3 regions of the Methylomonas sp. PHL2-19 genome follow, and region 2 is predicted to be linked to each of the others. Evidence: riboswitches for the same ligand, from Rfam matches in the RefSeq annotation. Region 2 holds a riboswitch; each other region holds the start of a gene.
The links. Region 2 has a riboswitch for cyclic di-GMP ahead of ACR02O_RS07665 (hypothetical protein). Riboswitches for the same ligand answer to the same signal wherever they lie in the genome.
Positions count from the first base shown of each region.

Region 1: linked by a shared signal. The riboswitch ahead of ACR02O_RS10690 (filamentous hemagglutinin family protein) and the one ahead of ACR02O_RS07665 (hypothetical protein) in region 2 are both predicted to bind cyclic di-GMP.
Region 3: linked by a shared signal. The riboswitch ahead of ACR02O_RS10670 (hypothetical protein) and the one ahead of ACR02O_RS07665 (hypothetical protein) in region 2 are both predicted to bind cyclic di-GMP.

Region 1 is NZ_CP196839.1:2,281,583-2,289,435, forward strand. Features, by position in the region: gene ACR02O_RS10685 (IS110 family RNA-guided transposase) at 2-1,045, shown strand; cyclic di-GMP riboswitch class I at 1,483-1,561, shown strand; gene ACR02O_RS10690 (filamentous hemagglutinin family protein) at 1,606-7,853, shown strand, end outside.
Region 2 is NZ_CP196839.1:1,596,133-1,603,985, reverse strand. Features, by position in the region: gene radC (RadC family protein) at 1-137, shown strand, start outside; gene ACR02O_RS07705 (hypothetical protein) at 302-751, shown strand; gene map (type I methionyl aminopeptidase) at 856-1,629, opposite strand; gene ACR02O_RS07695 (ParD-like family protein) at 1,622-1,828, opposite strand; tRNA gene ACR02O_RS07690 (tRNA-Lys) at 2,264-2,339, opposite strand; gene ACR02O_RS07685 (response regulator transcription factor) at 2,441-2,989, opposite strand; gene ACR02O_RS07680 (ATP-binding protein) at 2,967-4,340, opposite strand; gene ACR02O_RS07675 (hypothetical protein) at 4,607-4,882, opposite strand; gene ACR02O_RS07670 (hypothetical protein) at 4,948-5,088, opposite strand; cyclic di-GMP riboswitch class I at 5,260-5,344, shown strand; gene ACR02O_RS07665 (hypothetical protein) at 5,445-6,557, shown strand; gene ACR02O_RS07660 (hypothetical protein) at 6,657-7,424, shown strand; gene ACR02O_RS07655 (tetratricopeptide repeat-containing sulfotransferase family protein) at 7,620-7,853, opposite strand, start outside.
Region 3 is NZ_CP196839.1:2,271,156-2,279,008, forward strand. Features, by position in the region: gene gspF (type II secretion system inner membrane protein GspF) at 1-453, shown strand, start outside; gene gspG (type II secretion system major pseudopilin GspG) at 550-981, shown strand; gene gspH (type II secretion system minor pseudopilin GspH) at 966-1,508, shown strand; gene gspI (type II secretion system minor pseudopilin GspI) at 1,505-1,882, shown strand; gene gspJ (type II secretion system minor pseudopilin GspJ) at 1,872-2,450, shown strand; gene gspK (type II secretion system minor pseudopilin GspK) at 2,447-3,367, shown strand; gene gspL (type II secretion system protein GspL) at 3,360-4,553, shown strand; gene ACR02O_RS10665 (type II secretion system protein M) at 4,534-5,049, shown strand; cyclic di-GMP riboswitch class I at 5,749-5,827, shown strand; gene ACR02O_RS10670 (hypothetical protein) at 5,867-6,658, shown strand; gene ACR02O_RS10675 (hypothetical protein) at 6,759-7,853, shown strand, end outside.

The sequences.
Region 1 (7,853 bases), 690 kb from region 2:
AATGATGATGACGAACCGCTCGCTCAACACCCCCGCTGAATCTGTCCATCGCCTGTTTGCCGGCGTGGATGTCGGCGCCGACGAATTGGTTTTAGTGATCCGCAAGAACGGCAAGCCGTTCGACCCGCAAAAATATGCTAATACTCGTAGCGACCGTGCGCGTCTGGTGAATAAGTTGATCAAATTACCCGGCATCAAGGTCTGTCTGGAAGCCACCGGTATTTACCATTTCGATCTTGCTATTGCGCTACACGACGTCGGTGTACCTGTGATGGTGGTCAATCCCAAGGCTTCGCATCACTTCGCTAAGGTATTGATGAAAAACAGTAAAACCGACGCCGTCGATGCCAACACCTTGGCCGAATATGTCGAGCGCATGGATTTCGTCGCCTGGACTCGTCCTTCGAATCAAGCGCTGGCTTTGCGCGGCTATGCTCGCCGTATCGACGCGCTAACCGGTCAGAAGGCCGCCGCGAAAAATCATCTACATGCGCTGAGTGCGACCGAGGAAACGCCGAAGGCCCTACTACGCGATGCCAAATTGGCGATTAGTCAGCTGGAAAAACGCATCGATACGTTGGCTGGCGAGGCGCTGGCGTTGATCGACCAGCATCCGGAACTGCAACGAATATTCGACCTGTTGACCGGCATCAAAGGCATTGCCCAAACCAGCGCCATTGCCTTGATGGGCGAACTACTGCTATTGCCGCCCAACCTGTCGCATCGCGAATGGGTCAAGTTTGCCGGACTCGATCCCAAGGCCTTTGAGTCGGGCAAAAGCGTACACAAGAAAATGCGGCTATCCAAGGCCGGTAACCGGCATATTCGTTCGGCGTTGTATATGCCGGCCTTGAGTGCCAAACAGCACGATCCGCATGTGCGAGCGTATTTCCAGCATTTGATCGACAACGGCAAGAAACCTTTGCAAGCCGTCTGCGCCGTCATGCGTAAATTACTGCATGCGATCCATGGCATGTTGAAGCACGATCAGCCGTTCGATAACACACGGTTTTATGCCATCCCTGAATCCATCATCGCCGAGTAAAAAATGATGAAATTTGTTGCTTTTGAACAGAGTATCTACGCGGACCCTTAAGAATTAACGGTATTGCCTTCCGGGCAAGGCGTGTTTACGACAGCCTGCTGAGGGAAAAGGCACTATCAGTGGCTCCCTAGAGGGTCTCTAAAAAACTCGTCATTCTCGCGTATGCGGGAGCCGCAGACCGCGCAGCGAATCCAGGTTGTGGATTTCTCTGGGCAGCCGCTTTTGCGGGCAATACGATTATTTTAGATTATAGGTTTCGCTTAATAATATTACATATTTATTACAAAGCTATTTCATGTAATAAATATGTAATATTTTATATTGCCTTGATACTACTTTTGTACAGTTATTATGCAATGGTTTTAAATTAGTATTTATTCAGCATTTTATGCTTATTAAGGTAGTTAAAAGTTATTTTTATAATTTTTACCATTTTATTTAAATATTGCTAAACCCGTTGCGAAGCGGGGGCGGAAAGCCGCGGGTCTTGTCAGTCAAGACAGCCGGGTTGCCAACCGATTTTTTATGCGGTTGTTTCTTCGATTGGCACAGGCGATATTATGACTAATAGACAACAGCACCAGCATGACGACGCGGTATTTTTCAGATTAAATCCCATTGCGGCTTGCGTAAAGTCGGCAGTCGCCGGCAGTATGCTGATCGCTTTTGTCTCGCCGGTCTGCGCCGAATTACCGGTGCCCAGCGCGGTTTGGGCCAGCATGGGCGGCGCCAGTCGTTCCGTCATCGGCAATAATATGACCATTAATCAGGAAACCGACCGGGTTATTCTGAATTGGGATAAATTCAACGTCAGTGCCGAGAGTTCCGTCGAGTTCAAACAGCCTAGCGCCAGTGCCATCGCGCTGAATAAAATCGTCGATCCCAGCAAAAATCCCAGCCAGATTTTGGGCTCGGTGACTGCCAACGGCCAGATATATCTGGTCAATAAAAATGGTTTCGTGTTCGGTAGGGATTCCGTGGTCAATGCCCGCGGTTTGGTGGCTTCGACGATGGATGTCAGTTTCGAAAAAACCTTTGATAAAGAAACCATCGGCACTGTCTCCAAGGATGGTCGCGCTGCTTTTCAAGGCTCCGGCGATGTTTATCAAAAAAACGATGACGGCAGTTTTCGGCTGGATGCCAATGGTCAAAAAATCCCCATCGAGATCAAAGTGGAAAGCGGGGCGCGGCTCCAGTCCAGCGAGGGCGGCCGCATCCTGGTGATTGCCCCGAGCATCATGAACAAAGGCGATGTGGAATCGCCCGGCGGCCAGGTGATCATGGCGGCGGCGACCGACAAGGTGTATTTGCAGGAAGCACCCACCGCCGATAAAAGAACCAATAACGATGTGCGTGGATTGCTGGTGGAAGTCGAGACCGGCGGTAAAGTGGAAAACTTGGGTAACATCGCCGCCAATCGCGGTAACGTCACCTTGATGGGTTTTGCCGTCAATCAAAGCGGCAAGGTGTCGGCAACGACTTCCACCAACGTCAACGGCACTATCCGCCTGTTGGCTAGGGAAGGTTTTACGACCAAAGCCGAAGGCGGCGAGACGATGATAGCCGCCAAGGCCACCACCCGCACGACGGACAAAGGCGATGGCTTGGGCCGTTCCGCACAAGTGACTTTGGGTGAAGGCAGCACCACCGAGATTTTGCCGGAGGTGGAATACATAGAGGAAACGCAGACCCTGGAATCCGGCGAATCCGTCAAGGTGTTGGTGGAAAAAACCGCCGTATCCGGTCAGAACCAGACGCCATCTCGGGTCGAGATTATGGCCGATAAAGTGCATCTGCAAGCGGGTTCGCAGATCAATGCCCCCTTCGGCAATGTTTCAATCACCGCGACCAAATCGCCGTTAAATCCAGTTGCCAACAACAGTATTAAAAACGATAGCCGGATCCTGATCGATGCCGGCGCGAAAATCGATGTATCCGGCACCGACAACGTCATTCGCACCATGGAAAGCAATGTCCTGGAAGTGGAGCTGCGTAACTTTGAATTGAAAGACGCGCCGTTGCAAAAGACCGGGATATTAAAAGGTAAGACTGTCCTGGTGGACATCCGTGAAGGCACGCCGCTCACGGACATTGAGCCCACCGTGGCAGGGATTGGTCGCACGGTCGCCGAACGGATGGCGAAAGGCGGCGAGATAGCGCTGAACTCCGAAGGCGATGTCATCTTGGAAAAAGGCGCGGTTCTGGACTTTTCCGGTGGTGAGATTACCTATCTGGATGGCTTTATTACCACCAGTAAACTGCTAGCTAATGGCCGCTTGGTGGATATTAGCGAAGCCGATCCTTTGGTGCCTTATGAGGCGATTTATGGCGAGGTGGTCAAAAAATACCAGAAATGGGGTATCACCAAAGTCTGGAAAATCGACGGGCCGTTTACGCTGGCGCGTTTCGAACCGGGTTATGTGGAAGGCCAGGACGCCGGCAGCCTGATGATTCGAGCCAACAACGCCATTTTAGACGGCGACCTGCTGGGTAAAACCACCAACGGCAGGCGGCAACGGACGCTGGCCGAGCAGGCCAAAGGCAGCCGTCTGACGGTCGATACCGCGTTTACCCTGACTAATGCCCAGGCATTGATTTTTTCCGCCGGTGTACAAAACAGCATCAATGTGGATATCGACGAGGCCTTGCCGGTCGGCAATGACGGTTTGGCTATGGCCTTGGCTGTGGATGCCAACAAGCTGATTGAAGGCGGTGTGCGCAATGCGGTGTTTAAAACCAACGCTAAAATCAGCGTTGCCGATAATGCGACCTTGCGCTTGGCCGCCGGCGGTAATCTGACTTTACAAGGCGGCGCGGTTGACGTGCGCGGCAATATCGTCGGTGCCGGCGCCACGGTAAAACTGGAAACCGCCCGAAACAACGTACCGGGAATGCAAGGCGAGATTAATCTTGCTTCCGGCGCCACGATAGATTTGCGCGGGGAATGGGTGAATGACTTCGCCCAACCCGGAAATTTGGACGGCAAGACGGTGGCGATAGACGGCGGTAGCTTTATTGCCAAGGCCATGGGTAATGGCGGCGGCGTGAATTTGCGGGCCGGCAGCTTGATCGACATCAGCGCCGGGGCTTGGTTGCACGAAGACCGCAGGCTGGAAGCCGGTAAGGCGCAAAGAAACACCGGCGAGGGTGATACTTTTAAAGAGGGCGGTATTGTGTTGGTCGCCGAGCCCGCCATAGACAAGGCCGGCGCCAACGTGTTGCTGGACGGTGTCATGCACGCTTATGCCATGCAACAAGGCGGCGGCTTTACAGTAAAAGCCAATGCGGTAGCCATTCGCCGGGAAGAGACGCCTAGCATAGGCGATGGCGGCGTGCAGCCTTTGCAAATCGCTACTACGTTTTTCGGCGAAGGCGGCTTTGCCGAGTTCGATATCGGCGCAAATCTGAACGGATTGACGGTGGACGACGGCGCCAATATCCAGCTGCGCCAACAGAACAGAGTACTAAACAACACCTATCTGGAGCAGGCTAACGCCGACGGTATCGAAGCATTCTCGGATTTGACGACTTTGTTGCCGGAGCTGCGCGCACCCAGCAAATTGATCTTGCGATCCGATCATGCCGCCGGGATTAATGCCAACAGCAATTTGCTGGTGGCTGCCAGCGCGACGATTAACGCCGACGATTTAAGCAGCGTTACGCTGGAGTCCGATTCGTCCCTGGTCATGGACGGTCGAATCGTCGCGCCCGGCGGTACTGTGACACTGAAACTCATTCCCGATCAAAGCGAAGTAGACCCGCTATACCGGCGGGATCAAGGTATTTGGTTAGGGAGTACTGCCGGCATCGACGTGGCGGGCGGTAGCCAAATCACCGTGGACGGCTTGGACCGGCGTATAGGCAAGGTCTTCGACGGCGGTAAGGTAATCGTCGATGCGCAACGCGGCTTTTTTGCTTCCCAGGCTGGCTCTTTGATTAATATTTCCGGTAGCCAAGACATCCTGGATTTACCGGTTAATAGTCCCGCGGCGATAGGCGCGAGTTTTGCCGCCACGCTAGTAGGTTCGCATGCCGGCAGCATCAATATTACTGCCGCCGAAGGCGCGTTTCTGGACGGCGATATGCAAGCCGTGGGGGGCGCAGCGCCCGGCACCTCGGGCGGTAAATTGTCGGTGTTTTTGAACGTAGACAATCGTGCCGATCCGGATGCAGAAAACTCCATCTTTCCGCGCGCGCAGCGCATTTTGAAAATCTCCCAGGAACGGAATGTACCGTTTTCCGCCGTTTTTTCTAAACCCGGCGATTCATTACCCAAGAAAGATTCGCCCGGTGATCGGCTGACCGGCATCGGCTATCTGGCTGCCGAGCAGATTAGCGAGGGCGGTTTTAGCTCTCTGGATCTGGCCGTATCCGGAGAGAAGGGTGAGATTCGTTTTACTGGCGACGTCGATCTGCAACTGAATAACGCTATTGCTTTGGATGCAGTCAATTTCGGTTGGGAGCGGAAATCCGCCGCTGATACCGGTAATGTGCAAATCAGTGCTACTACTGCGACTTTGGGGTCGGATAGCTATCGCGCGCCGCTAGTAAAAGCCAGCAACGGGGATGGCCGATTGGCGGTTAATGCCGATTTAATCGATTTGGTCGGTGGCTCGGTAACGACCGGTTTTAATACGGTTGATCTTGCCGCCGCTGGCGATATTCGCCTGAAAGGGATACGGATCGACAGTAAGGAACTGGATTTTGTCGGCGAATTTAAAACCTTTTCCAAGCTTAATTTAACTGCGGCGCAGGTTTATCCCACCTCCTTGACCGAGTTTACCTTGGCGGTTGCCGGCGATCCGAACGGCACGGTGACTTTCAACAAAAGCGGTCATGCAACGCCGGTGCTGTCGGCCTTGGGCAGTTTGACCGTGCAAGCACCTAATATTGTCCAAAACGGCGTGCTGACCGCGCCATTGGGTGAGATCGTTTTGGAAGCGACAAAATCGGTGACCTTCGGCGCCGAAAGTATTACGTCGGTCTCGGCTAAGGGGCAAATCATCCCGTTAGGCGTCACCCAGGGCGGCTTGGAATGGCTGTTGCCCTTGGCCGGCACCGGCAACAATCTTAACGTGGTCAACCCCGATCTGAAACCGGCGGATATTCAAAATAAGCGGAAGTTTGAAAGCCCCGAGAAGAAAATAACCGTTAAAGCCGCGCAAATCCTTCGGGAAGACGGTGCGTTGGTGGATTTATCCGGCGGCGGCGATTTATTAGGCTTCGAATTTATTCCCGGTGATGGCGGTTCGGTAGATGTTCTTGATACTGATCAGCGCTTTGCGGTCGTGCCGGGTATGTCCGGTTATTCGCCGTTCGACCCCAAATCGTTTCCAGAATCCGGCCTGAAAACCGGCGACAGCATTTACATCGGTGCCGGTAGCGGCCTTGCCGCGGGCTACTATGCATTGTTGCCGGCTCGGTATGCCTTGCTGCCGAATGCCTTTTTGGTGTCGCCGGTCGCCGGCAGCGCCAATGCCATTCCCGGCACCAGTAGAACCCGGGTCGATGGCGCAGCTGTCGTCACCGGCTACCGCAGCGTTGCCGGAACAGACATCCGTGATCAGTATTGGTCCGAGTATGTGGTCGAAGCCGGCAGCATTGCTAAAACTCGTAGCGAATACAACATCAGCTCGGCCAACCAATTTTTCGCGGATAGAGCGGTAACCAAAGAAGAGGCGATTCCGCGTCTGCCGCAAGATGCCGGACAATTGGTGCTAAACGCCAAAACCCGTCTGGAGCTACCCACCGTGGTGGCCGATGTGGTCGAGGGCGGACGTGGCGGCTTGGTAGACATCGTAGCGGATAAATTGGCCTTGGGCACAACCGCCGCCACCGACGATGTTGAATTGTTGGTGAGCGACCTGGATAAGTTTAGAGTGGATAGCTTGTTGCTGGGGGCGGTGAGAAGCTTTGACGCGACGACCGGCCACACCAAGCTGGATGTCATTGCCAAGTCAGTGACGCTAGCCCAAAACACGACCTTGAAAGCGCCGGAGGCCTTGCTGGCTGCCAGCGAAACCGTCACGCTTGAACAGGGCGCCAAAATCGAAGCCAGCGGCGCGGTTGCGGATACCGATGGCGATACGGTGCTGGAGCTGAACGGCGACGGCACCTTACTGCGCGCATCGGCGGGCAAACAAGCAACGATCAACCGAACCGGCGCCAAGGGCTTGAAAGGCGATCTGAATATAAATGCCGGCGCGGTCATTTCGGCCGGCGCGGGTTCGGTGGCGCTGGACTCGACACGGCGAACCAAAATGGCCGGCGAATTGAATCTGGCCGGCGGCTCCTTGTACCTGGGCGCGGAGACCATCAATCTCGGCGAGACCACCGGCGTAGCGAACGGCCTGTCGCTGGATAATACTCAGCTCGCGCACTTGGCCGTTGACGAGCTGGTGTTGAGCAGCCGGGGTATGGTCAATTTGTACGGCGAGTTATTGCAAACTGATGCGCTTGGTCAGCCTTTTCAATTCGGTGATCTACGCATTGATGCCTTGGGTCTGGCCGGCAAAGCCAATGCCGGGAAAACTCTGTCTTTGAATGCGAAAACCCTGAGTATTGCCAATAGCAAGTCTACGGGCAGTGTTTTGGCGGGCGACGGCAGCGGGGTATTGAATATCAATGTGCAACAGCTGCTGCTGGACCAAGGTAAATTCCAGCTGTCCGGTTTTAGCGCAGTTAATGTGAATGCCGGCGAGCGCATGACGGGCAAGGGCGACAGTACCTTGACCGTATTGGCCGACTTGAGCGTGAACACACCGTTTGTCAGTGCCGAGAACGGCGCTAAAACCATCATCAGTGCTGG
Region 2 (7,853 bases):
CCGAGCCCAGTCAAGCCGATCAACTGATCACCCATAAGTTGAAAGACGCCTTGGCATTAATCGAGGTACGGGTACTGGATCACTTCGTAATTGGCGGCACCGAATTTTGTTCGTTTGCGGAACGGGGCTTGTTATGAGCAGGCAATATAGCATTAGGTCAAGTCAATCGAATGGCAACTTAGCCGACAACGACAACGACAACGACAGTGGCGTCTCCAACTGCAGCGGCTTGGGTGTTATCAGTGATCATTTTCTCCCTGCATTTTGTACGGGTTGCAAAAATCGACAGTACACGCGGTACATGACGCGAGCATCGGGCATGTTAATGATGATTAACATGCCTGGTAGCGCATCGGTATACCGCAACGAGGCTAGCAGCACGGTGTTGGACGATTACGAAATTGACGCTACGCTGTATTTTATTCTGCGCTCGGTCGATCCTGAATTTGACGAGGACTCGGATAATTTCTTAGCCACCCGCGAGATCAGTCTCAAAGGGCTGGATGTCGATAATCGGCTTGCCGACGGCCAAGACCACCGTAATCCCCTGCGGTCATATCCCGAGCCACTACGCCAAGTTATTCTGTGCCGGTTATTTTATGACTTGATCAGTTATAACTACAGTTTGGCACAACCCGAGCTGAGCCTGCGGGACTGCTTACGCATAGACAACATCTGGGTCAATGTGGCCATAAGGCATCAGGCGACTTTGGATATTGAAACCGGTGAGTGGGAAAAGCCAAATGCCTGAGAGATTTATGATGTAATAAGTTAGAGAGCAAAAACGGGGCTTGGGTTTTTATTGAACTGTCATTCAGTTTTTAGCACTTAGTGCCGTTTAAATTGAAGTTTTTGTTAAACGCGCTCTTCATCTCGCAGAGTCAGAACTTCATAGCCATCTGCTGTAACCGCAATAGTGTGTTCCCATTGTGCAGAGAGTTTTTTGTCACGAGTAACAACTGTCCAACCATCACGCTTCGTTTTTACTTTAGCTTCGCCTTGGTTGATCATAGGCTCAATGGTAAAAGTCATACCTTCTTGCAAAACAATTCCGCTATTCGGTTTTCCGTAATGTAAAACCTTAGGCTCCTCGTGCATTTCTTGACCAATACCGTGACCGCAGTATTCGCGTACAACCGAGTAGCCTTGTGAAGACGCAAATTTTTTAATCGCGTAACCAATATCACCAAGTGTTGCGCCGGGTTTCACTGCGCGAATACCCTGCCACATAGCCTCGTAAGTTTTATCAACTAGCCTTTGGGCTAATGGCGAAACATCCCCAACCATGTACATTTTACTTGAGTCGGTGATAAAACCATTTTTTTCAAGCGTTATATCCACATTGATGATGTCGCCGGACTTAAGCAATTGAGTCATGGAAGGTATGCCGTGACACACCACATCATTGATCGATGTGTTTAGAACAAAAGGGAAATCATATTGCCCTTTACTGGCCGGTCTTGCATTTAACGTGTTGGTAATAAAATCTTCAACCCGATCATTTATGTCCATGGTTGAAATGCCCGCTTTGATGTGTTGATCGAGATAAGTGAACACAGATGCGAGCAAACGCCCTGATTCACGCATCAAATCAAGTTCATTCTCATTTTTTAGGATACCACTAGCCATTGCTAACTTCATTTAACTCAACAGCAGCAAGGCGTAATTGTTCTCGCAAAATCTCTGTGTAAGTCATATTGGGATGAGTTTCGGCGAGCATGCCGATTTTTATCCAAAACTCAGCCTGGGAATTGATCGAACGAACCATCGTGCTACTGGCTTTCCGAATCTCTTCATGTAGTTCGTCACTGATTTTAACGATACCCATATTTACCTCAAATATACGAAACGTATATATATCGTATATCAATGTGGCAATATTCACAAGAGTCTGCAAAGGATGTTTAGCGTTCAAGCTATCCGGTCTACCGTAGCCGATCCGGTCATTGAGCAAGGGGTTAAGGCTCACTCTTTTTGCCCGCACCGCTCTGGAAAGGTGGAACCTGACTTCTTGGCACGTGTTACCGGTATGTGCGGGTAACCGTGAGCACACAATGCTGCAACGTGTTTTTTTGGCTAACGCCCTCAATCCAATCTGGCGTTATAAGCAGGAGCTAATTAATACGGCTAGTGTGTCATGCGGACGAATTGAGCCGGTGATGCGTGAAATCAAGTCACGCAAAATTCACGCAAGGCAAATTTCAGGCATAAAAAAAGCAGGTATCGAACTAACGATAACTGCTTGTTTTTCCTAGTCATTCGATGGTGGGTCGTGTGCGATTCGAACGCACGACCATCGCATTAAAAGTGCGGTGCTCTACCGGCTGAGCTAACGACCCCCTGAATGAGCCGCCCATTATACTCAGAAATATTAGTTTTGCAACGATTACTTGTAATAAATACAAAATAATATCTTCACTTCCTAAATAGTGCTGGTCGCCTACTCTTTTACCGGCCGTTTTTCCAGCTTTCTTTGCAAGGTTCTTCTGTGCATATTCAATGCTCTGGCGGCGGCTGAGATGTTACCGTCGTGCTGCATCAGCACCTTTTGCAAGTGCTCCCACTCCAAGCGCTTTACCGATAGCGGATTGTCACTGATGGCTACCGAGGCATCGCCTTCGTTCTTGTACAAAGCACTGACAATCTCATCAGCGTTGGCCGGCTTGGTCAGATAATGAATCGCGCCCAATTTGATAGCCTCCACAGCGGTGGCGATACTGGCGAAACCGGTCAGCATGACGATTTGGGTATTGTCATCTAAAGAAATCAATTTCTTGACCATTTCCAAACCGGAGTCAAAACCGATCCGCAAGTCGATTACCGCGTATTCAGGCTCGGTTTGTTCCGCCAGTTTCATTGCCGTATCGACATCATTGGCGACAGTCACTTGAAAATTACGCTTTTCCAGTGCCGGCTTCAACACCGAACAAAAGGTGACGTCATCATCGACAAGCAATAAATTGGGTTTATCCATAGGTAATTGATTCATGCATACTCTCCTTAGCTAAAAGCGGCAAACTGATTTCAACGCAAGCACCGCCCGACTCTAAATTACTGAACTGTATTTTACCGCCGAGTCGCTTGATAGTGGTATAAGTCAAAAACAAGCCAACTCCCATGCCTTGCTTATTGCTCTTGACCGGTTGGTGCCCGGCAAACTCGATAAATTCAGCCGGCAAGCCTGGACCGAAATCCCGGATTTTCAAGTTTAGCGTTGCTTCATCCCATTCCACATGAAACTCGATGCCCGCATCGACCGGCGATGCCTCGGCAGCGTTATTTAGGATATTAATGATGGAGTGAGTCACAGTACGTTCCGCAATCACGCGCGCTTCCATATCCACATTCGGCGAAATAAATAGCTTGAGCCTGGTGGCGGCTTTATGCGTGCGCCACTGGCCTAATACTTCATCGATATATTCGCTCACCAGCATCACCTTGCCGGATTCCGCCCGCATCTCGCCGGCGGAGGCCGACATCACCGACAAGGCTTGTTTGCAGCGATCAATCTGCTGTTGAACAATTACCAGTTTCTGATGCAGATCCGGATAGCGATGCGCCGACAGCTCTTCCGCCATCTCATGCGTCAAAATGGCGATCGTGCCCAGCGGCGTACCCATATCATGCGCGGCGCTGGCTGCCAAGGTGCCTAGGGACACCACGCGCTCGTCGCGTAGCGCACTCTCGCGGGCATCCGCTAAATTACGCTCCCGCTCTTTCAAGGTCTTGGACAGTTCGACCACAAAAAAAGCGACTAAGCCGGCGCTAAACACAAAACCAAACCACATACCGAATACATGCAGATTGAAATAACGCCTGTCGTTCATCAAATGCATTTGCAGGCTCATTTCCGGCGTCATCTCCGTCATCGCCGGATGGGCCATGTGCGGCTCGACAGCCGGCAAGGGTACGTTGTAGGCAATCAATACCGTATACACGCAGGAGGTAATGATCACCATATTCCAGGCATAAGCCTGCGGCAGCATGATGGCAGTTACAATCAAAGGCAGCAGAAACACCCAAATGATCGGGTTTGACGCGCCGCCGGTCAGATAAAGCAGATAGGCCAACGCCAACACGTCCATGCATATTTGCGAAAAAATCTCGTGCTCGGTAACTTCTTCCGGCGTCCTCAGCCGTAGCCAGGTGTAAAGATTAAGTATGGAAATCGCAAAAATCGCCAGCCACAGCTGGTTTTGCGGCAAATTAATACCCAGGCCGTTCACTGCAATAAACACCGCCACCGTAACGGCAAACAGCATCAAATTTCTAAGAATGTATAACCACCGCAGGTTTTCGCGAATGGATATTTCGGCTTTGGGCAGAATGTGTGAAAGCATAGAAACAACACTAAATTGAAGAACGCATCGCCGCTAGATACTACCGCCGCTTGCTTAAGAAGGTGGAAAGCCGACCAAACCTGGATGGCGGCCACCTAAGTATTCAATCGATTTTTGATAGCAACCTTCACTCCAACCGCTACATGCCATGGCAAATAAGGAATTAGGCTAGCCACTTAAAAGATCGAACGACAATCTACGAGCTAATCTTTTAGGAACAAGCGTCACGATCTGACGAATCATGTCCCAAAAAATAGTGCGGCATATCACGCACCAGCCAAACGCCAGCCGCCGTTTTTATCCACCCACCTCATGCTCAGCCAGTACCAAAACGTCATAGGCAGCATCATCGCAAACCATTCCCAATCGTCGATCAAAAATAATTTGGCAACCCAGCCATTGCCATCGAAATAGAGCGACCAAGGCACACAGTAAAGAGTAAAAACAATACTACTCCAGATCAACAGTAACGCGCCTTTGCGGGTTTCTATACTCGACAGGGCCAGGAACACCCACAGCGGGGTTTTATCGGTTTTTTGCATACATCTCTCCACTGAAAAATCTCGTGCCAACCCAATGAGCGGCGCAACAACCTAACAATAAACGACTAGAAAAGAAAGAAATTCCTGATCAAATCCACCAAAACAAACTTCACCACCAAGCGGGGATTATCTCCCAACAATTGAACTGTGTTATTTAAAATAAGCGCATGCGCTATTTCGCTGAATTTCGCCAGCAGCTCACTCATGCCATCCCAGGCAAAATAAGCAGCAATACAATGATATTTATATATTTTATTAAGTTGGCCCGCTATTCGCTGTAACTAGTGTACTTGCTTCGTGGTTTGCTTTCCGAAAAGCGGTTAGTAGGTCTCTATCCCTGCCATGTCTGCCGCTGGCGGAATGAGCAAATCTCTGAAAGCAAGCTTTGCCACACCCGTCGTGAGGCGGGGCCGGAAAATCACGGTTCTTAAAAAACGATTTAAAGAAGGCCGGATTGCCCCCATGCGCGCCATGGGCGAGGGCAAAGTTTGGCTCGCTGCTGTTGGTCAAGTTTTGTCAGTTTCGCTGTTACCTTTAATTCCAATAACAAAAGAGGACGATCATGATCTTTCATAAAACGGCTATAGCAGCTATTTTGACAACTGGCCTGGCGGCTGTTTCCAGCCAAGCGTTCGCGCACTCTTACTACAACCTGACCGGCGCGGGCACAGTAGCCTCCGGTAACTCCGCTATCGGCTTCGGCATAGCCAACAGCATCAACGGCACAGACGGTGTATCTGCAAACTCCAACGGCACCAATAGAGTCGCTAACGGTACCAACGTTTATACGGTCGGCGACTTAAACGCTAACACCTTAATTCCGGGCACAGGTACCGCGGCTGAGACAGCCACAGAAGTAGCAGGCAACCTGCCCTATATGTGGTATTCAGGTCAGCATACAACAGCTACAGGTTTCACCAAACGCGAATTACATACGGGCTCCAGCGCTACAGACAACGATGGCGCACTGACAGCAAATCTTATTAACTCAAACCCTAGTTTCGGCACCAATACTATCGGTAGCTTGTGGAAAGCTTACTCGGACAAAAACGGCGGCACCAACGCCGCCACCTGGGGCACCATCATGGCCGATCTGCCAGCTGATGGCGACCATCCTTACTTAGCGGTAGCAGGCAATTCGGCATCAACCGGCCTGGGACTGGACTACGGCTTGATTCATATTAGCTGCGGCGCAAACACAGCAAGCGCTAACTGCGCCAGCGCGGGCAATATCAAAACCACCATTACCGTGAAAAACGACGCCGATTACAGCCAATTTAACGGCTTATTGGACGTGGCCCTGTATCGCAATGTGGACAGCAGTTCCACATCTGACCGTAACGCAGCTGCCACAATCGGCGAAACGGGCCTGCAAGGCTCAAGCTTGGGCGAAGCTATCTGGACAGCCAGCATGAGCAGCACTTCCGACACCTTGTTCTACTCGTTTGTGTTCGACCAAGCCGAGTGGAATGCCACAGGCACACCCGGGCTGCACACCAATGGCTTTTATACCTTGGTGGTCGGCGCGCACGGTGGCGGCGCGCTCGATGGCGTAACCTACGACGTACTGGTTACCACTTCGGCAGTGCCTGTTCCAGGCGCAGTCTGGCTGTTCGGCAGCGCGATGGCCGGCTTGATCGGTTTCGGCCGCCGCAAACAAGCACTAGCGGCTTAATTACCCAGCGGGGTTGCCGCCAAACAACGGCAATCCCCTCACCAAGCGCTGTTTAACAACAGGTTTTAGCTCATATATTTAATTCGATAGAGATCCAAAATGACTGCAAACTTAACCTTTAAGAAACTAGCATTAGCCGGCGCCATGGGCGCGTTAATGTCAATCAGCGGCATGGCTAGCGCTCACATAACCTACAATTTAGCTTCCGGAGATCCCTTACCAGACGGTTCTGCCGCAGGCCCATGGTCGGCCGGCGATCCAGGCTATATTGGCAATTTGCCCGCCACCTGGGTAGCGATGATCCACAATGACGGCGGCGTTGCCAACTCGCAAACCGCCAGCGGCCACGGCATAGGCATGGGCGCCAAAGCTTATAAAGACGGCGCGACAAACTGGGGGCATACCGCCGATTACGGTTTGTTTGAACTGCATGCCGACGCAGAAGTGACTATCACCGTATCGTCGGACGGCTCCAATCTGCGCCCGGCTTTTGGTTTGTGGAGCGGCTGGGATACCGCGGGTAGCAGCAGTCGTCATCAAGAATACCTGAACAACGGTGCTCTGAATCCCATGGCTGCCAGCCCACTTGGCACAACGCTGGCTTTGGTTGACGCAAACGCCTGGGCCTTCGCAGCCACTCAAGGCACCACCGCCAGCGCGACGCTGACCCGTTTCCTGACTGCCGGTACTTACACACTGATTTTGGGTGGTTACGACGGCACGGTAGGCGGCGCCAATCTGGCCTATACCGCTACCATCTCCGCCGCCGCATCACCAGTACCCGTGCCGGGTGCGGTTTGGCTGTTCGGTAGCGCGATGGCGGGCTTAGTCGGTTTCGGCAAACGCAAAACCACAGAAAACGTCTGAGACGTATCTATGTCACTTAAAGCTGATTTTTAACCCGGCGCCCTTAATTACCAGTGTGATCAAGGGCCGGGTTAATCAGCAAGAAATTGGATCGGTTTCGGTCAAGGATGACCGGGGGCACGGAAGCTCCATTTTTACATCCGTTTGATCGTAGTCTACTTGATCAAAAAGCTTGAACAACCCTGCCCATTCGCTTCATTCGTAACCGAACGCATCGATATACGACGCTAAAATCGGTAATACGGGTTCGTAAAACTTTTCATAGTGCTGCCAACGCGCCACCGAGCGCGAATAAATCGGCTGAGCGACAGCGGCAAAACTCGGCGTGGCAATGTAACGGCCCTTAGCCTTCTCATGAAACGCGCTAACTTCGGCCACCCATTCCAAATCCAATAAGGTAAACACCCGGCGAAAACTGGTTTCGAAATC
Region 3 (7,853 bases), 680 kb from region 2:
CTGCTGACCATGCCAATTACCGCCCGTTTTTCCAAAGGCTTAAACACCGCGCGTTTTACCCGCACCTTGGCGATTTTGACCAATAGCGGCGTGGAGTTGCTGGAAGCCTTGAAAATCTCCAGCCAGGTGTTGGCGAACGAGGCGATGCGGCAGGCGGTGGCGCATACCGCGATTCGCGTGCGCGAAGGCCAGAGCTTGAACAAGGCGCTGGAAGCCAGCGGTTTCTTCCCGCCGGTGACGATACATTTGGTCGCCAGCGGCGAGGCCAGCGGCCAATTGCCGCGCATGCTGGAAAGTGCCGCCGACGATCAGGAACGCGATATTCAGGCGCTGACCGAACTGACCATGGGCTTGTTCGAGCCTGCCTTGATTTTGTTCATGGGTCTGGTGGTGCTGACCATCGTATTGGCGATTCTGTTACCGATATTTGAAATGAACCAATTGATTAGATAGCGGTTTTGTCATACGCCTGTCACGTTGGCTTTCTAATCTTCTCCCCGTTGTCCCGCAGGCAGGGACCTGTTTAAACCAATCCGACTTTAAACCGTTATGAGCAATAAAAAACAGCAAGGCTTTACCCTGATCGAAGTGATGATCGTGGTGGTGATTTTGGGCATCTTGGCGTCCATCGTCGTCCCTAAAATCATGGGCAGACCGGACGAGGCTCGGGCCACGCGCACCTTGCAAGACATCAGAGCCATCAGCGCCGCACTGGACTTGTACAGACTGGATAACTTCAGCTACCCCACCACCGACCAAGGCCTGGAAGCTTTGGTGCATAAACCCGCCAATCTGCCGGCCGGCGCGCATTGGAAGCAGGGCGGCTATCTGGATCAACTGCCAGTCGACGCTTGGGGCAAAGCGTATTTTTATATGCAGCCCGGCGCGCACGGCGAATTTGATTTGTATTCCTTCGGCGCCGACGGTGTGGAAGGCGGCAGCGAAGCCGGCGCGGACATCACCAATTGGGCGCAAAAATAAGTCAGGTTGAGGGCGTGAAGGTTCGCGGCTTTACGCTGATCGAGCTATTGATTGCTATGGTCCTGATCGGCGTGATGAGCAGCATGGCGATGCTGGCGATGGGCAATGCTGATCACAGCCAGCAGCAACAATTGGAAATTCAGCGGCTGGCGAAATTGCTGGAGCTGGCTGAGCAGGAAGCGATGATACGCGGCGACAGTATCGGTCTGGAATTGGTCGGTCAAGGGTATAGGTTTCTGTCGCCGACCCAAGGCAAGTGGCGGCCGGAGAATACTGATGCGGTCTTCAGACAACGGGATTTGCCAGCCGGTATGACCTTGGCATTGACCCTGGATGAAAAGCCGGTGTACCTGACTAAGCACTTTGGCAGCAAAGTGCATCCAGAGCCGCAGATTGTATTTACCCCGGACGGGGCCTCCGACGCATTTAAAATTGCCTTGGATTTAGCAAAAAGCGATCTCCGGTTTTGGCTGAGCAATACGGCGGACGAGGGCTTGGCCATTTCCAGCGCCGCTCTCAAGCCATGAAATACCCCGGCGACGGCGGTTTTACGCTGTTGGAGGTGCTGATTGCCTTGGCCCTGTTAGTCATCCTAATGGCCGGCTTGATCAAAATTACCGCCGATAACACCAAGAACCTTTGGTATCTGGAAAACAAAACCATAGCGGCGACGATAGCTGCCAATCGTGCGGTGCAATTGCGTCTGGATACCGAAAAGCCGGAGAACCAGGACGGCTGGGAAACCATGGCCGGGCGGCGTTGGTATTGGCAAGCCAAGCGCGGCGTGACGCCGAGTCTCGGCGGCACGGTCTGGGATTATCGGATTGAAGTGTTTCTGGAAGGCGATAAGTCGGCTTATGCCGGTCTGCTTAGTTATGTTCCGGCCGGCCATGCACAATAGCGCCAGTCGAGGCTTCACCTTGTTGGAAATCCTGATCGCAATGGCCGTGTTCGCGATCATGGCGGCGATGGCTTACGCCGGTTTGGGTGCTGTTTTGGACGCCAGAGCCGGTACCGAACAGCGCTCGTCCAGCATCGCCGCGTTGCAGCAAACCTTGTATTTGCTGAACGAAGATTTAGCCCAGGCTTTGCCGCGCTCGATTCGGGACGAATTGGGTAGCGAGCAGCCGGCATTTTCCGGCGGTAATGGCGAGGATTTGCTGACTTTAACCCGCAGCGTGCCGGAATGGTCGGCGTTGTCGATGCGAAGTGATCTGCAGCGTGTCAGTTATCGTCTGGAAAACGGCAGTTTGTACCGGCAGGTCTGGACCGTGTTGGATCGCACTCAGCAGACGCAATTTCGCCGGAAAAAGTTGCTGGATGTTAATGCGCTTGAATTGCGCTTTTACGGCAGCGACTGGACTACGCATTGGCCGGCAGACGGCAGCGGATTACCCAAAGCGGTGGAAGCTAATTTTAACTTGGCCGGCTTGGGTGACATTCGCCGGCTGTTTCTGGTGCGGGAATGAGGTCGCTAGATCAGAATCAACGAGGGATCGCGTTGATCACGGTGATGCTGATACTGGCTATCGCCACGGTCGCGGTTGTGTCCATGTCCAGCGCGCGGCAGCTGGATATTCGCCGCACTGAAAATCAACTGCGCAGCATGCAAGCCTGGGAATATGCGTATGGCTTGGAAAGCTGGGCGATTGGCCGGCTGTCGGGTGATGTCGATGGTGTGGATGATACCTGGTCCAAACCGCTGGCAACGACCGTGGTGGCTGGCGGCACGATGCAAGCCGGCATTGAGGATTTGCAAGGCCGTATAAATCTGAACAACTTATTGGTCGAGGGCAAAGTATCCGTGCCCGATGTAAAACGCCTGGAACGCTTGTTGGCGCAGCTAAAGCTGAAAACCGAGCTGGTGCAGGCAATCACGGATTGGATCGATGCAGATATGGACGCTGGCTATCCGCACGGTGCGGAAGACGACACCTATACCCGATCTAAGCCCGGCTACCGCGCCGCGAACCGGCAATTTGCAGATGTCAGCGAGTTATTGCTGGTACAAGGCATGACGCGCGAGATTTATTCGAAATTATTGCCGTATGTGTATGTGGTCGACGGCTACGCGCCGCTGAATATCAATACCGCCAGCGCCATGGTGTTGCGCTGTTTGGCGGACGACATCAGCGCCGATCAGGCGGCATCCATCTTCAGAGCCAGAGGCAAGCCTTTCGAAAAAGTCGCCGAGTTTTTAAAGGACGAGGCGGTTGCCGATGCCGGCATCGGTAAATACGGCTTGGGTGTCAGTTCGCAAAACTTTTTACTACAAGGGCAAATCGATATGGGCAAAACCCATTTGCAGTTTGAATCGCAATTGCAGCGCGATAGTGGTGGCGCGCAAGTGGTGAAGCGCCAGCGCCAGGGCTTGGCGCATGGCTGAAAAACTGCTGGTCAGATTCATCGCAGGGTCTGCCGACAACCTGGAATGGTTGAGTCTAGCCGGGCCGGATAGCCAGCCGGCATCCGGCACAATCGCCGAGTTGGCAGCGGCCGCGCAGGGTAAGTCCGTGCTGCTGTTATTGCCGGCTGCCTCGGTGTTGTTATTGGAAATCGAGCTGGCCGTTAAGACCACCGCGCAACTGAAAAAGGCTTTGCCGTTTGCCTTGGAAGATTTACTGGCCGAGGACGTGGAAAATTATCATCTGGTTTGGTTAAAGCAGGACCGGGATAAACTCGCCGTGGCGGCGATTACGCACGACACATTAGCGGCGCGGCTTACTCCGTTTCGCGAAGCCGGTTTAGAGCTGGCAGCTGCGTATCCGGAAACCTTATGCCTGCCGTATCAGCCTGGACAAACGACTTTGTTGCTCGAAGAAAGCAACGCAATTTTGCGCAGCGCTGCTTATTTGGGCGGCGGCGTGGATACGCAATTTCTGCCGCAACTGCTGGAAAAAGCCCGTGCCGAAGGTGCTGATTTTCAGACTTTATTGATATGCAAAGCCAGCGAAGACCGCAAGCTGCCTGACGGTTTGGCAAATACCTGTTTGGAAACAGTCATAACAAGGCCTTTGCCATTCATGGCGAGCGCTGTCGAATTGTTACCGGCAGAGCTGAATGTGTTGAGCGGTGCCTATGCCGTCACCAGTCGAAAGGTAGGCCGCTGGCAACAGTGGCTGCCTGCAGCAATTATTTTGGGTGCAGCTTTGGCGGTGCAGAGCTACGCCGTATTGCATACCTACTGGCAACAGCAAGCCGAGCTGAGCGAGTGGGAAGCTAAAACCCAAGCGCTGTTCAAACAAAGCTTTCCCGAGGTGAAACGCATCGTCAATGTCAAAGCCCAAGCCGAGCAACAATTGGCGCAGCTCAGAAAACAACACGATGTCATCGGTAGCGGTTTCATGCGCTTGCTTTACCGGTCCGGCTTGGTATTAAAAGACACGCCGGCCGTGCATTTGCAAAAACTCAATTTCCTGAACGGCGGTTTGCAGTTGCATGTAGTTGCCGATGACATAGGCCAGCTGGAGCAATTCAAACAACAACTGCAAACCAGCATGCAGGTGAAACTTCAATCCGCCGATAGCGGCGCAAACGGCGTGGAGGCGCAACTTGAGATTCGCGAAAAATGACATAGCGCAGCGTTTTGCCGAATTAACGCCCAGAGAGCGAGTACTGGCGCTGGGCGGTTTATTGGTCGTACTGGTGTATGGCGCATACCTGCTGTTTTACCAACCAATTGCTGAACAAAGCCGCTTGCTGAACCTAAAAATCCAGGCGCAACAGCAAATCTATAGCTATTTACAACAAGTCGGCAACGAAGCGGCGGCTTTGCGGCAACAAGCCGCGGTTGATACGCCGGCAGTGGATGGCGGTAATCAATCGCCGCTGGCGTTAGTCGATTTCAGCAGCCAACAGCTGGATATAAAACCGGCGATCAAACATCTGTCACCGGAAGGCGAGGACAAAGTCAGCGTCTGGCTGGAAAATCTGGCCTTCGACCGACTGATGTCATGGTTGACAATTTTGGAAACCAAACACCGCTTGCAAGTGCTGCAAATCGATGTGGAAAAACCGGCCGATGCGGACGGTATCGTTAACGCCAAAGTCTTGTTGGGCGTTGTTTAGCCCGCCTTCATATTAGCCTGGCCTTTAACGTCCGTCGCTCCCGCGCAGGCGGGAGCCCAGTGTTCCCAATCGATTGGTGAAGCGGTCGCAAGGCGTTTGCTTGTCGGGGAATGCCGTGTTCAGCGCACGCAGAGTTCGAAGCTTGCCATCCATGGCACCGGACGCCCTTATCCCGGCGGCATGACGGACTTTTTGGGTTTAACTAACTTGCTCAATAGTCAGCAAGGCCCTTGCCGTCGAGAGCTAGCGGCCACTAATACCTAGGCTACGCCGAAAATAGCTTTATTTGATTCCCGCATCCCAAGCTTCTCCCGGAGGGAGAAGGGGGTTCTTCCTTAACTGAATCGCACTGATGCGACCCCCGCAAACAGAATCTTAGATTTCATCGCTCCCTCCCGCCTAGGTCATCCGCTGAATTTTCGTGTTAGCGGCCGGCTTTGTAATACAGATGTATTACATGTCACGTTAATTTAACAATGCTGTAACCGAAACGCCGCTATTGCTCTGGAATAATTCGCGCCAAGTTGAGGGGTTGAGGAACGGCCGTTCAGCAAAGATTCGGGAGCAACTAGGGAACACGGACGGCACGAACAAGGAGCGGCGAAGGAAGAGGATAGGGAGGAGGCTAGGCGGAACATGGTCGCGGGGGCAACAAAGCGGCGCTGTCAGGATGTTAGATGGTGTCGAGTGCAATCTAAAGCGTGTAAAAGCCAAACTCGTTGTGAAGCGGGGACGGAAAGTCACGGGTCTTGCAGGTCAAGACGGCTGGGCTGTCACCTTATGTCATTAATCGAAATTTAAACATGAGGTTTTAAAAATGAAATTGTCTAAAAAATTGTTGGCAGTTGCAGTATTGGCAGCGGCCGCTTCAGGCGCCGCGGAAGCGCGTATCCAAGCTATCGGCGATGCAACAGCAGACGGTAGTGAGTTTTTGTTTAACCTGGTTAACTACACAGCACAAAACTCTTACACGCTGGATTTGGGCATCACTGTTGAACAATTTTTGGCTAATCCTAGCCAACCATTGTCATTCACACTGAGCGACAACAACTTCCAATCGTTCGCTGCTGCTTACACTGCCGGCAACAACGTTACTTGGGGTGTTTCTGGTGGTCATGGTGTATTGAATGAATTGACCGACTTAGCTAAATTTGGTTTTTACACCACTTCTGTAGTGCCTTCACCATCCAGCATCGACGCGAACGCTCCAGACATTAGCAACACGATGGGTAAATGGAATGATTTGGTCAGCTATATCCAAACTCAAGATGCTAACAGCAACAACTTGAGTACCTTCAAAACTGTCGGCCAGCAAGGATACACAGCTGTTTACGGTAACGATTTCCAAACTGCCTTGCCATTTACCGCGCAAGGTCAGTTAGGCACAGCATTGTCTTTTGTTCGCGAAAGAGCCAATGCCGATGACTTCGACACCGGCGAATTAGTCACTTTCCCAGGCGTATGGAATTTCGCAATCAACGGCAACGTCGGTTCTTTGACCTATACCGCTGCGCCTGCTGCTGTGCCACTACCTGCTGCGGTTTGGATGTTCGGCGCCGGTCTGATGGGTGTACTGCGCGCCACTCGTCGTAAATCGCTGGCGGTTTAATTCCGTAAGCGGCTTGAGCCGGCCGGATTCTGTTTTGCTGGTTCCCCCTTCATGAACGGGTCGGCTCACACTTTAAATTTAATCCATTGAGAGATATACAATGAAAAAGCAATTATTGTCTGCTGCTATCGCAGTGGCTTCTCTGGCAGGTTTTTCGCAAGGCGCATCCGCGCATGCGCCAAGCGTTACGCCGGATATCGAAATCTTCATGTCCGGCGCTAGCGCGCAAGACAAAGCCCTGGCTGCCTTGTTTGTGAACTTGTGCGACGCCGGTACTTTGGATGTATTTAAAGATAACGGTACAGCGGGTTCCGAAGGTAAAAACCATAGTGCTTATTTCTGCACACTGAACTCTACTAACGTACCCGGCCTGACCGTCAACGGTTCTGCGGCAACCACGGCTAAAGTCCTGTTCCACAAACGTTCTGCCGGCGGTTCTGCGCAAGGCGTTAACCCGCTGATCGACGGCGTGGCGATTGCGGCGATGCGTATCGACAACGGTAACTGCACGCAACAAGGCGCGACCAACACTTGGTTTTGCAACGCCAGCGGCGCTAACCTGACCAACGTGCTGTCCGATGCCGGTATTTCCGATGTCGAGCCAAAATTGTTCGTCGGTCCTAACAAACCTTCAAACGCCAGTGCAGTTGATCCAGTAGCTGCCGACGCGGCTCTGAACGTAGTACCTGCTGCGGCCTTGGTATTTGGCGTGCCGGTTTCCGATAACTTGTATGTGGCTTTACAAAGAGCGCAAAACCTGTTGGCCGGTTTTGGCGGCAGCTGCGCACCGGGCGATTACACCGAAGCTTGTATGCCTAGCTTGAGCAAACAACAAGTGGCTGAGTTGATCTCCGGTCAAATCAAAAGATGGTCCGAGTTTAAAGTAAACGGCACGGCCTTAACCAGCTTGACTGCCGGTTTGACTTACACCGATTCCGACGGCACTGTCAGAAACGTAACCCCTAACGATACTAAAGTGCATTTTTGCAAACGTATCGACGGTTCCGGTACCGGCGCGCAACAGTACGTTAAATTCCTAAACAACCCTTGCAGCACGGCCGGTTTGAATCCTGACTGGGTAGGTTCTTCTTTGGCCGGTCCTGTGAAGCACGAAATTAGTGGTTCCGGCGATATGGAATTGTGTCTGGAAGACTTTGCCGACGGCGAAGCGGTGGCTAAACAAATCACCACGACT